Regions from separate parts of the Azonexus sp. MM2026_4 genome, predicted to be linked through region 1. Evidence: riboswitches for the same ligand, from Rfam matches in the RefSeq annotation. Region 1 holds a riboswitch; each other region holds the start of a gene.
The links. Region 1 has a riboswitch for cobalamin ahead of AC0KWY_RS00100 (ribonucleoside-diphosphate reductase subunit alpha). Riboswitches for the same ligand answer to the same signal wherever they lie in the genome.

Region 1 (4,181 bases):
GTGGGTCACCTTGTGTTCCTTGATCAGGCCGAAGACCAGCGCCGGATCGACCTTGCGCAGGCAGACGTTGGTGCCGGCATTGGCGGCCAGCGTCCACGGGAAGCACCAGCCGTTGCAGTGGAACATCGGCAGTGTCCACAGATAGACCGAGTGCGGCGGCATGCCCCAGGAAATGATGTTGGAAGCGGCGTTCAGGTAGGCGCCGCGATGGTGATAGACGACGCCCTTCGGGTTACCGGTGGTGCCCGAGGTGTAGTTGAGGGTGATCGGGTCCCATTCGTCGGCCGGCAGTTCCCAGGCGAATTCCGGGTCGCCGTTGCCGATGAAGGCTTCGTAGTCGATCTCGCCGAGCGCTTCGCCGCCGGTGAACTCGGGGTCGAGGCTGTCGATGACCTGCGGCTTCGGTCCTTCGAGCAGGGCCAGGGCGTCCTTGATCACGGGCGAGAATTCCGGGTCGGTGATCAGCACCTTGGCTTCGCCGTGGCTCAGCATGAAGGCGATCGCTTCGGCGTCGAGGCGGGTGTTCAGCGTGTTGAGCACGGCGCCGCTCATCGGCACGCCGAAATGGCATTCGAACATGGCGTTGCTGTTGGGCAGCATCGCCGCCACCGTGTCGCCCTTGCCGATGCCGCGCTGCTGCAGCGCCGAGGCGAGCTGGCGACAGCGCGCGTAGCTGTCCTTCCAGGTGTAGCGCTGCTCGCCCTGGATCACCGAGATTCGCTTCGGGTAGATGAAGGCCGAGCGTTCGAGGAAGGTGAGCGGGGAAAGCGGGATGTAGTTGGCCGGATTCTTGTCGAGGCCATGGGCGTACGGGTTGGTCACGTGCTGTCTCCTGCGTGAGTTGATGGTTGGCAAAAATTAATAATTAGTAAAACGCGATTTATAGCGGAACAGACTCGATTGTTGCAATGCAAAAATTCGGTTAATAAACAACGAATTGTTGCGGTTAATCATTGTGAATTAAATTACGTAAAATGGCGGTCGGTAATGGCTTTGGGAGTGGTTACTACAGTTAGTGGAAATTTCCTTGCTGGCCACTAAATATGGTGTCCGCGCCTTGACGCGGCAATGACGCGAAGCTAGACTTCGCCGCGTTGACGGTTCCCGCAAGGGATCAAAAGGGAATCCGGTGAAAGGTCTGTGACCTTGAATCCGGGGCTGCCCCCGCAACTGTCATCGGCGAGCTTTCTGCCCATCTTTGCCACTGGTTTCGTACCGGGAAGGCGGTGGAAAGCGTTGAGCCGAGAGCCAGGAGACCTGCCGCAACGTCCTTCCAACCAACGATGGGGCGGGGTGTCCCTGGCGAAAGGTATGAGCGTGTCGCAGCCGGTTTTCGTTCGTGAGTCGCAGGTCGCAACGGGTTTTGCCCGCGGCGGCGTTCGTCTTGCCCGGCGCACGCTGTCCCGGTTCTCCGCCCCCCATGCCGGAGAATCGCCGTGTCCGTCAACGTCCTAGCCCGTCTTTCCGATCTTTCCGCCCACAGCACGGCGGCTCTCCAGGTCATCCGCCGCAACGGCGCCGTCGTCGGCTTCAACGCCGAGAAGATCTCGGTGGCCATGACCAAGGCCTTCCTCGCCGTCGAGGGCAGCCAGAGCGCCGTCTCGTCGCGGGTGCGCGAAGTCGTCGCCCAGCTTACCGAGGCCGTCGTCCGCTCGCTGACCCGCCGTCTGCCGGACGGCGGTACGGTGCATATCGAGGACATCCAGGACCAGGTCGAGCTGGCGCTGATGCGCTCCGGCGAACACGACGTTGCCCGCGCCTACGTGCTCTACCGCGAACGCCGCGCCGGCGAGCGCGCCACGCTGGCGGAAGTGCAGGGCGTGCCGCAACTGCACGTGACGGTGGACGGCGAACGCCGGCCGCTCGACGTGGCGGCGCTATTGCGCCGCTGCGAGTCCGCCTGCGCCGGGCTGGGCGAGCAGGTGTCGGCGCGCAGCATCCTCGACCACGCCTTGCGCAACCTCTACGACGGTGTCGCCCTGGCCGACGTCCAGCAGGCGCTGATTCTGGCCGCGCGCACGCTGATCGAGCGCGAACCGGGCTACGACTACGCCACCGCCCGCCTGCTGCTGGCCAGCCTGAACGAAGAGGCGGTCGGCGCCGAGGCGGCGCAAAATCCTGCGGTCGACGCCGGCTATTTCCCGAAATTCATCGCCCGCGGCATCGCCGCCGAACTGCTCGACCCGCGCCTGGCCGATTACGATCTGGAGCGCCTGGCCGCCGCGTTGAAGCCCGAGCGCAACCAGCTGTTCGGCTACCTCGGCCTGCAGACGCTTTACGACCGCTATTTCCTGCACATCGACGGCCGCCGCATCGAAACGCCGCAGCTCTTCTTCATGCGCGTGGCGATGGGCCTGGCCTTGAACGAAATCGACCGCGAAACGCGCGCCATCGAGTTCTACGACCTGATTTCCAGCTTCGACTTCATGTGCTCGACGCCGACCCTGTTCAACAGCGGCACCCTGCATTCGCAACTGTCGTCCTGCTACCTGACCACGGTGGCCGACGACCTCGACGGCATCTACCAATCGATCAAGGAAAACGCGCTGTTGCAGAAGTACGCCGGCGGCCTCGGCAACGACTGGACGCCGGTGCGCGCGCTGGGCAGCCGGATCAAGGGCACCAACGGCCAGAGCCAGGGCGTCATTCCCTTCCTGAAGGTGGTCAACGACACGGCGGTCGCCGTGAACCAGGGCGGCAAGCGCAAGGGCGCCGTCTGCGCCTACCTGGAAACCTGGCACCTGGACATCGAGGAATTCCTCGAACTGCGCAAGAACACCGGCGACGAGCGCCGCCGCACGCACGACATGAACACCGCCAACTGGATTCCCGACCTGTTCATGCAGCGCGTGATCGCCGGTGGCGAGTGGACGCTGTTCTCGCCGGTTGACGTCCCCGACCTGCACGAAAAATCCGGCCGCGCCTTTGTCGAAGCCTATGAAGCCTACGAAGCCAAGGCTGCCGCCGGCCAGTTGAAGCTGCACAAGAAAGTGCCGGCCGTGCAACTGTGGCGCAAGATGCTGACCATGCTGTTCGAGACCGGGCATCCGTGGATAACCTTCAAGGACGCCTGCAACCTGCGCTCGCCGCAGCAGCACGTCGGCGTCGTCCATTCGAGCAACCTGTGCACCGAAATCACGCTGAACACCTCGGATTCGGAAACGGCGGTGTGCAACCTCGGTTCGGTCAATCTGCTGGCGCACCTGAAGGACGGCCAGCTTGACCAGGCAAAGCTCGCCCGCACCGTGCAGACGGCCATGCGCATGCTCGACAACGTCGTCGACATCAACTTCTACGCGACGCCCAAGGCGCGCAACGCCAACCTGCGCCACCGCCCGGTCGGCATGGGCATCATGGGCTTTGCCGATTGCCTGTACCAACTCGGCATCGCCTACGCCTCGCCGCAAGCCGTCGAATTCGCCGACCGCAGCATGGAAGCCGTCTGCTACCAGGCCTACTGGGCGTCGACCGAACTGGCAAAGGAGCGCGGCCGCTACTCCAGCTTCACCGGCAGCCTGTGGGATCGCGGCATCCTGCCGCACGAAAGCATCGCGCTGCTCGAAGCCGGGCGCGGCGAAGCGGTCGAACTCAACCGTGACAGCCGCCTCGACTGGGATGCGCTCAAGCAACGCATCGCCCGCCACGGCATGCGCAACTCCAACTGCGTCGCCATCGCGCCGACCGCGACCATCTCCAACATCGTCGGCGTCTCCGCCAGCATCGAGCCGGCCTACCAGAACCTCTACGTCAAATCCAACCTGTCCGGCGAATTCACCGTGGTCAACGAAGCGCTGGTGCGCGACCTCAAGGCGCTCGACCTGTGGGACGAAGTGATGGTCGCCGACCTCAAGTATTTCGACGGCTCGCTCGCCCGCATCGACCGCGTGCCCGACGAACTCAAAGCCCGCTACGCCACCGCCTTCGAGATCGACCCGGTGTGGCTGATCGAAGCCGCGGCGCGGCGCCAGAAATGGATCGACCAGGCGCAGTCGCTCAACCTCTACCTGGCGCTGCCCTCCGGCAAGAAACTCGACGAAATCTACAAACTGGCCTGGAAGCGCGGCCTCAAGACCACCTACTACCTGCGCACGCTGGGCGCCAGCCAGGCGGAAAAGTCCGGCGGGCGCGACGATGCGGTGGTGCAGGAGGAGGCGCCGAAATTCTGTTCGATTGACAATCCG
Region 2 (4,181 bases), 1.9 Mb from region 1:
GCCACCGCAGGCAAAGCCGGCGAGGGCGCGCGGCAGGCGCAACTGGACGACCACGTCGCCGGCCCCTTCGCCCTGGCCAAACAGCGCGGCGACGATTTCCCCCGGCGCCACGCGCAGGCTGCCGGCCGCCAGCGCCAGCGCAAAACTCGCCAGGCTAAGCAGGGCGAGCGAGGAAAGGATCAGGAAAGCGCGGCGACGGGTCGGCATGCGGACTTACTTCGGACTGTAGCGGATGCCGATGAAGGCGTTGCGTCCCGCCGTCGCATAACCGTCGGCGAGCGTGTAGTCGCGGTCGAACAGGTTGTTGATGCGGGCGAAGACGGCCCAGTCCGGCGAAAAACGGTAGGCGGCGTAAAGGTTGGCGAGAGTGTAGCCGCTCAGGCCGACGCGCGCATTCGATTTGTACTCGTAGCGCTTGCCGCTTGCCGTCAGCTCGACCCGCCAGTCCCAGTCGCCAACGCTGCGCGCCACCGCCGCCGCTACCGTGTGCCGGGCCCGACGCGGCAACTGGCGGTGGTTGCTGCGGTCTGCGGCGTCCAGCCAGTCGTGGCTGGCCTGCAGGTCGAAGCCGGCCAGTCGCCCCTGCCAGGCGAGCGTCGTTCCCTCGATGCGTGCGTTTTCGACGTTGGTCGGCTGATTCAGCGCGCCGACCTTGGTCCACACGATCATGTCCTCGATCCGGTTGAGGTACCAGGTCAGCGAGACATGCTGGGCACCGGTTTCGTAATGCAGCGCCGCTTCGCGGTTGCGCGACGACTCCGGGCGCAGGTCCGGGTTGCCGACGTAGCTGCCGCTCGCCGGATAGTAGAGTTCGTTGAAGGTCGGCGCCTTGAAGGCGGTGCCGGCACTCAGGCTGGCCCGCCAGTTGGGCGAGAAGCGGTAGCCGTAGGCGAGCGAGCCGGAAGTCTTGTCGCCGAACAGCGAATCGTCGTCGTGGCGAACCGACGCCTGCAGCCGGTGCGCGCCGAAGCCGCGGTTCCAGCCGAGCTGGACGGCGTCGTTGCGGCGCTCGTCGCGGGCATAGTTGCCGCTGGTGTCGATCTGTTGTTCGAGACGCTCGACACCGACCAGGAAATTGCCGAGGCTGCCCTGAATGTCGTGCTGCCAGGCGTATTGCCGCTGTTCGGTGTTGAAACGGCTGTTACGGATACCGTCCTTGAGGTTGCTGGAATCGTCGATGCTGCGGCCGACGCTGAGGCGACTGGTCCATTGCGCGCTCAGGGCGTTCTGCAGGACCAGACTGGCCGCGCCGTTGCGCGTGCTATTGACCCAGTTCACCTTGGCGCCGGAACCGTCGTAGCGACTGCGCCCCTCAGCATGCAGGACAGTCAGGCCGAGTTCGTGGCCGGGCGCGAACTGGTAGCCGAGGCTGCCGGCGGCCGCCCGGTTGCGGAAACCGTCGCGGTCGGGATTGGCTTTCGGGTCCTTCGGCTTGCTGTTGAAGCCGTCGCTCGCGTCTTCGCTCAGATTCAGCGCGTAGCGCCAGCCGCTCTGGCTGCCGGCCAACCCGGCGCTGGCCGAGCGGGCGCCGTCGCTGCCGCCGCCGGCCGCCACCGAGAACTGCAGCGGCCCGCTGCCACGCCGGGTAAATACCTGGACCACGCCGCCGATCGCATCGCTGCCGTAGAGCGACGACGCCGGCCCGCGGACGATCTCGATGCGCTCGATCTGCGCCGCCGGGATGCGCGACCAGGTCGGCTCGCCGGAAGTTGCCGAGCCGACGCGCATGCCGTCGATCAGCAGCAGGACGTGTTTGGGATTGGCGCCGCGGACGTACAAGTAGGACGCTGCGCCCGGACTGCCGTTGGCCGCCATCTGGATGCCGGGTTGCGCGGCGAGGATCTGTTCCAGGCTGGAATGGCCGGCGGCCTCGATCTCGGCGCGCTCGAGGACGGTCGTATCGGTGAGGACTTCGTCGGCACGCATGGCTTGGCGGGTGGCAGTGACGACGACATCGTCGAGGCTGACGGATTCAGCGCCGCCAGCGGCCGCGACGAAAGCGGCCGGTACCAGGCCGAGCAGGGGCCGGAAACGGATGGACATGGTTTTCCCTTTCCCGGCAGGCGTCCCCGCATGCCGGAATGCGTTGAAAAGGAAACGCACGGGCGGAGCGCAGGTCGAGAAACCGGCGCCACCACCCCGTGGCATTTCCGTGAGGCATGGCAGGCCGGTATCCGGGCTCGCAAGTCTTGACGCATCGCCTTCCCAGGTTTCCCCAGTGGCTTCGTGATACGCCCGCACTTGCTTACCGTTGCGGGGGCAGCAGCGGCTTGGTCTCGTTGGAGACGCACCGCTTTCCCGTTTAACCGTATGGAATGAATTCCGAGTACGGCACCTGACAAGCCGCGCATTCTACATCGCCGCTCCGAGCAGCGCGAGCCACGCCCCGGCGCCAAAGCAATAAATCACTTTGAAAATAGCCGCTTAGTCCTTGACCGGACTACATTTATCCCTCTATAGTGCGGCCCATGAATAGCGAACTCGAAGCGCTCGAAGCCAAGATCGATCAGGTCGTCGCCCTGGTGCACCAGTTGCGCGCCGAAAACGAAGTCTTGAAGAACCAGATCGCCGCTGCCGAAGCGGAACGCCTGCATTTGCGGTCGACCATGACGGCCGCCCGCGAACGCCTCGAAGGCCTGATCGAACAGATTCCCGAGGATGCCTGATGAGCGGCGAGCAGAATTTTCTCGACGTCAAGATCATGGGCCGCGAGTACCGCGTTGCCTGCCTGCCCGAAGAACGCGATGCCCTGCTGGCGGCGGTCAACATGGTCGACGGCAAGATGCGCGACATCGCCCAGCGCACGCGCAGCACCATCGCCGAACGCGTGGCGGTGATGGCGGCGCTCAACATCGCCCACGAGCACCTCGGCCAGCCCGTGCCGGAAGACAACCAAGAAACGGTTGCGTCGCCGGAAACGAAGCGTAGAATCGAAGTCATGGGAGCACGGTTGGATGCCGTGCTGGCACCCCAGCAGCAACTGGACTTCTGACCGGTTGCGGGGTGGCCCGCCGAGTGTCCCCTGCGGTGTTTGTTAAGGCCATATATTCCTTGAACCAATGCTGATTGGCATCGGTTGCGGACCAGAAACCCGCTGTTGTGCGCGCTCTTCGTCGAACGTGCCTGATGCGGAAGGGAAGCAGCCACTCTGAACCCAGGTTCAGGATGCCGGCCTGACGGCACTCGCGGGGGCTTTTTTTGACAGGTGGCAGCTGGTCTGCCACCTGTTTTCATTTTGTGACCGGAAGATGCAGTACTGGCTGATGAAATCGGAACCGGACGAGGTTTCGATCGACGATCTGGCGGCCGCGCCGCAACGCGCCTTTCCGTGGACCGGCGTGCGCAACTACCAGGCGCGCAACTTCATGCGCGACGCCATGCAGCCCGGCGACCTCGCCTTCTTCTACCATTCCGGCTGTGCCGAACCGGGCATCGCCGGCATTTGCGAAATCTGCTCGGACAGCTATCCGGACCCGACCCAGTTTTCCGCCACCGACAAGTATCACGACCCGAAATCGACACACGAACAGCCGCGCTGGTGGCTGCGCGACGTGCGTTTCGTCAGCCGCTCCCGGCTGCTCGGCCTCGGCGAGCTGCGCCGCCATCCGGAACTGGCCGGCATGCGCGTGCTGGCGCGCGGCAACCGGCTGTCGATCACGCCGGTGACGACGGCCGAATGGATCTTCATTAACCGCTTGCTGGAAACCGATACATGACGCTTTGGTGGCTCACTTATCCTCTGCTGGGAATTTTTGGCGGCTTTGTCGCCGGCCTGTTCGGCGTTGGCGGAGGACTGACGCTGGTGCCTTTCATGTACATGCTGTTCGTCGCCCAGGATTTCCCGCCCGCGCACGTGATGCATCTGGCGCTTGGCACCTCGATGGCGACCATTATGTTCACGTCGATTTCGAGCATGCGCGCCCATCATGCGCACGGCGCCGTGCGCTGGGACATCGTTCGGACGATGGCACCCGGCTTGGTACTCGGCACCTTCGGCGGCTCATTGGTTGCCGGCCAGGTACCAACCGGACCGATGACGGCGATTTTCGTCGTTATCGTCTATTACGCGTCCATCCAGATGATGCTTGATTTCAAGCCGCACGCCCATCGCCAGATGCCCAATGGCTGGGGGCGCTTCATCGCCGGGGGCGTTATCGGCGTCATCTCCAGTCTGGTTGCCG
Region 3 (4,181 bases), 1.9 Mb from region 1:
GGCGGATGGCCAGCGAACAGCCGTCGAGGCCGAGGCTGCCGTCGGCGTAGCGGTGGCTGAGCGAAACAGCTTCGAGCAACATCAGGAGGCCCACCGCGCCAGGATCAGCAGGCCGCCGCCGGCCAGCACGGCGAGCGCGGTGTCGCGCCCGGTGTGGGCGAACTGCGGCGTCAGGAAGCGCAGGCTGCCGTCGCCGTTGCGCGCCAGCGCCGCCAGATGCAGCGCCTGCGCGCGCTGCCAGACCTGCAGCGCCAGGTTGGCCGTGAGTTGGCCGAGCGAGCGCAGGCTGTGGCGCAGCGTCGCATCGCCCAGACGCGCCTGCTGCGCCGTGCGCACCTCATGCACCGCCTGCGAGAAGACGAAGAGCATGCGGTAGCAAAGCACCATCAGGTCGAGCAGCACGGCCGGGCAGCGCAGGCGGCGCAGCAGCGCGATCAGGTCGGACAGCGGCGTCGTCAGCACCAGCCCGAGCAAGGCCGCCAGCGCGGCGAGCGAGCGGCCGGCGAGCGCGGCGACCTGCGGCCAGGCTTCCGGCGCCCAGCGCCAGCCGCTGTCGGGATCGACCGCCACCAGCAGCCCGACGCAGGACAAGCCGAGAAAACCCGCCGCCGGCGCCGCGACGCGCAGGTAGAGGCCCGCCGGCACGCCGGCACCGACGCAGGTCAGCACGGCGGAGCACAGTGCCAGGCGCAGCGCTGCCCCCGGCGACACCGCGGCAAAGGCCGCCAGTAGCCCGGCCAGCGCGAACGCCGCCTTGGCCGCCGGGCTGACGCCGCGCCAGCGGTTGGCGTAGGCCGCCTGCTCAATCAGCATGCGGCGCCTGTGCTTCGCCTTGTTTGCGCAGCTTGTCGCGGGTTACCGCGCAACCCAGCCAGTAACCGATGACGCCGGCCCCCAGCGCCGCCTGCAAGGCAAACAGCAAGGAGGCGATCTCGCCGCTGGCCGGTTCCAGTAGCGGCTCGAACCAACGCTGGTAGCCCGGCGCGACGGTAGCGATGGCCTGCTGCGCCTTGTCGTCGGCGCCGCCGAACAGCTCGCCGTCGGCGCCGCCGATGCCCAGATAAGGCACCAGCCACAGCGGCAGCACGGTCAACAGCACAACGGCGGCCAAAATCAACAGATTCTGCTTCTTCATGCCTTGCCCCCGTTTCCGGCAAACAGCGGCAAGCCTTGCAGTTCCTGAGCGTTGAAGCGGGTCAGGGTATTGACCACCAGCACCGTCAGCAGCCCTTCGCTGATCGCCAGCGGAATCTGCGTGATCGCGAAGATGCCGCCGAACTTGAGCAAGGAGGCGGCAAAACCGCCGGCCGGATCGGGAAAGGCCCAGGCCAGCTGGATCGCGGTGGTCAGATAGGTGGCGAGATCGCCCAGGCAGGCAGCAGTGAACACGCAGACGGCGAGCGACAGGCCGAGCCGGCGACCGAGCCGGAACAGCCCGGCGGCGACGAAAGGCCCGACGATGGCCATCGAAAACACATTGGCGCCCAGCGTCGTCAGCCCGCCGTGCGCCAGCAACAGCGCCTGGAACAACAGGACGACGAAGCCGACCGGCACCATCGCCAGCGGCCCGAACAACAGCGCGCCGAGCCCGACGCCGGTGGGATGCGAGCAACTGCCGGTGACCGACGGCAGCTTGAGCGCGGAGAGGACAAAAGCAAAGGCGGCGGCAACGCCGAGCAACATGCGCTGCTCCGGCTGCGCCTGCAATTGCCGGCGCACCGAATGCACGCCCCAGGCAAGAAACGGCGCCGACGCCAGCGACCAGCCGATGGCATGGTCCACCGGCAAAAAACCTTCCATGATGTGCATGACTTCCTCCCCGAAGCGATGAAACCCCCGGGGAAAATCAGCACGAATCGGAGAAGGTCAGGGCGTGCCCAGCACGCGCGCATCTGTCTCAGAACCGCTCTCATCACCCCGGAGAATGGCACTACCTGGCTTTGAGGTCGGTCTTCTGGCTCGCCGTCATCCTTCCCTGCACCTTCCCGTGTGCGAACACACAGTGGCAAAAACAGGGTCGTCAGGCTTACAGCAGCGGGGGCTGCGCCGGAATTGCCACGCAAGGTGACGCACCGGCTTCCCGTTTAAACCCGATCCGCAATGCGAAACGGGTACCTGAAAGCGGGGCCGATTCTAACACCGGCATCATGGCGAAGGAAACCGCAGGCGGGGAAAAGCCGGTTTGCCCACCCGTTTCGGGAAAATGGGGACGGGCTGGATGGCGATTGACGCAGTCATGAGCGAGGATCGAACGGTACCAGCAGTCCCGCGCGCAGTTCATCGAGGAGGCTGAGGAGTTCGGCAGCAAGCAACCACTGCGTCAGATCGACGAAAGCGGGATCGCCATCGCCCAATCTTTGCCGCGCGGCGGCCTCCACACCCAGCGCCATACGGTAAGCCCGCTCCAGGGCCTGCGCCGGCGCTTCCCGAGCGCTCGCCTTGGGGATCATCACAGGGCCCGGCTCAGCATGATCGAGCCCAGCGCGACAAAAACCCCATAAAGCGCGCGCTGAAACTGGCTCGGATTCAACCGCCCTCGCAGTCGGCCACCCATCCAGAGGCCCAGAAAGGCGGCGACCAGGGCCGTGGCGCAGCCGGGAAGGTTGGCGAGCAGTTCCTCCGCGTTGGCCGTGCCAAGCCGGATGCTCAGCGCCACGGTGGCAATCATGAAACTGATCCCCAGCCCTTGCATGAACTCCTCCTTGGCCAGGCGCAGCGACTGCAGGTAAGGCACCAGCGGCATCACGAACACGCCGGTCGCTGCCGCGACCAGACCGGACAAGGCACCGACGAGCGCTGCGGTCCACCGGGCTTCTGCGCGCATTTCCGGCAGGCTCGGCTTCCACAGACCCCAGATTCCATAGGCGATCAGCACGACAGCGAGGATAGCGGTGGCCCGACTTCCCGCCGTCTCGATGCTGGCGAGCGGGCTGTAGAGGGTGAGCAGCGCCAGGCAAGCCCACAGGGGCCAGAAATTCCGGGCCAGGCGCCGCCAATGCGGACCGAAGCACTGCGCGATATTGGTCGCAAACGAAGGCAGGACCATGAGCATCGCGGCCTTGGCCGGCGCCATCAGCAAGCTGAGCAGCGCCATCGAAATGGTCGGCAGTCCCAGCCCGGAGATTCCCTTGACCACCCCGGCGGCGAGAAACACGGCAGCAATGATCAGATACGTTTCGGTGTCCATGTCTCGATGATCAGCCAGAGGATGGCGCCTGTCGATCACAGCTTGGCGGTGGTAACCTCTGCCAAAACCGAAGGATGACGACCATGCCGCTCAACCGATCCGTCTTGCCGCATCGTATTTCCACTTACGACCTGCACGTCTTCGCAGCCATTGCCGAGGCCGGATCGATCACCCGTGGCGCAGAAAATGTGCATCTTTCGCTGGCCGCCGCCAGCACGCGCTTGCAGAAGATGGAGCATGCCCTGGGCACGGCGCTGCTGCAGCGCTCGAAACACGGCGTCAAATTGACCGACGCCGGGCGGACGCTGCTCAGGCATGCGGGCCGGCTGGAGCGCGAACTGGAGATGCTGCACGCCGAAATGGCCGCCTTCGCGCACGGCGTCCGCAGCACCGTCCGGGTGCTGTGCAATACCGCCGCGATGACGGAATACCTGCCGCCGCTGATCGGCCGCTTCCTTGTCGAACACCAGGCGCTTGATATCGATCTGCGCGAACTGGGTAGCCAGGATGTGCTGTCGGCGATGCGCCAGGAGCAGGCCGACATCGGCATCGTCGCCAACTACGTGCGGACCGAGGGGCTGAACACCCGTTTCTTTCGCGAGGATCGGCTGGTGGCGGTATTTCCTACCGCGCAGTGCCCGCGACAGAAAGCCAGTGTGCCATTCGCCGACCTCCTGCAACATCCCTTCGTCGGCCTGCCGTCCGAAAGCGGCCTGAGCCGCTTCATACAAAACCAGGCCATCCAGTACGGGCGCGGCATCCACTACCGCGTGCGGGTACGCAGCCTGGACGCGGTAGTGAGCCTCGTCGCGGACGAGGTCGGCATCGCGATCCTTCCCGAGACCACCGCCCGCCGCCTGACCAGCCCGAAAATCGATTGGCTGCCGCTGGCAGACCCGTGGGCGAACCGGAAACTGCTGCTGTGCACCGCCAGCGACGCGACCCTGGCAGGCCCGGCGGCGGCGCTTCTGGATTTTCTGTCGGGGGCGGTTCG

Region 2: it holds a riboswitch for cobalamin, as region 1 does, so the genes downstream of both, AC0KWY_RS13100 (TonB-dependent receptor domain-containing protein) here and AC0KWY_RS00100 (ribonucleoside-diphosphate reductase subunit alpha) in region 1, are expected to answer to the same signal.
Region 3: it holds a riboswitch for cobalamin, as region 1 does, so the genes downstream of both, AC0KWY_RS12990 (energy-coupling factor ABC transporter permease) here and AC0KWY_RS00100 (ribonucleoside-diphosphate reductase subunit alpha) in region 1, are expected to answer to the same signal.

The regions. Positions count from the first base shown of each region.
Region 1 is NZ_CM148380.1:39,670-43,850, forward strand. It holds gene AC0KWY_RS00095 (acyl-CoA synthetase) at 1-822, opposite strand, end outside; cobalamin riboswitch at 1,082-1,278, shown strand; gene AC0KWY_RS00100 (ribonucleoside-diphosphate reductase subunit alpha) at 1,437-4,181, shown strand, end outside.
Region 2 is NZ_CM148380.1:2,770,990-2,775,170, forward strand. It holds gene AC0KWY_RS13095 (FecCD family ABC transporter permease) at 1-207, opposite strand, end outside; gene AC0KWY_RS13100 (TonB-dependent receptor domain-containing protein) at 214-2,043, opposite strand; cobalamin riboswitch at 2,149-2,354, opposite strand; gene AC0KWY_RS13105 (hypothetical protein) at 2,469-2,666, shown strand; gene AC0KWY_RS13110 (cell division protein ZapA) at 2,666-2,992, shown strand; RNA gene ssrS (6S RNA) at 3,017-3,196, shown strand; gene AC0KWY_RS13120 (EVE domain-containing protein) at 3,264-3,716, shown strand; gene AC0KWY_RS13125 (sulfite exporter TauE/SafE family protein) at 3,713-4,181, shown strand, end outside.
Region 3 is NZ_CM148380.1:2,751,538-2,755,718, reverse strand. It holds gene AC0KWY_RS13005 (energy-coupling factor ABC transporter ATP-binding protein) at 1-82, opposite strand, end outside; gene cbiQ (cobalt ECF transporter T component CbiQ) at 82-813, opposite strand; gene AC0KWY_RS12995 (energy-coupling factor ABC transporter substrate-binding protein) at 803-1,135, opposite strand; gene AC0KWY_RS12990 (energy-coupling factor ABC transporter permease) at 1,132-1,809, opposite strand; cobalamin riboswitch at 1,928-2,134, opposite strand; gene AC0KWY_RS12985 (hypothetical protein) at 2,235-2,450, opposite strand; gene AC0KWY_RS12980 (sulfite exporter TauE/SafE family protein) at 2,450-3,187, opposite strand; gene AC0KWY_RS12975 (LysR family transcriptional regulator) at 3,271-4,181, shown strand, end outside.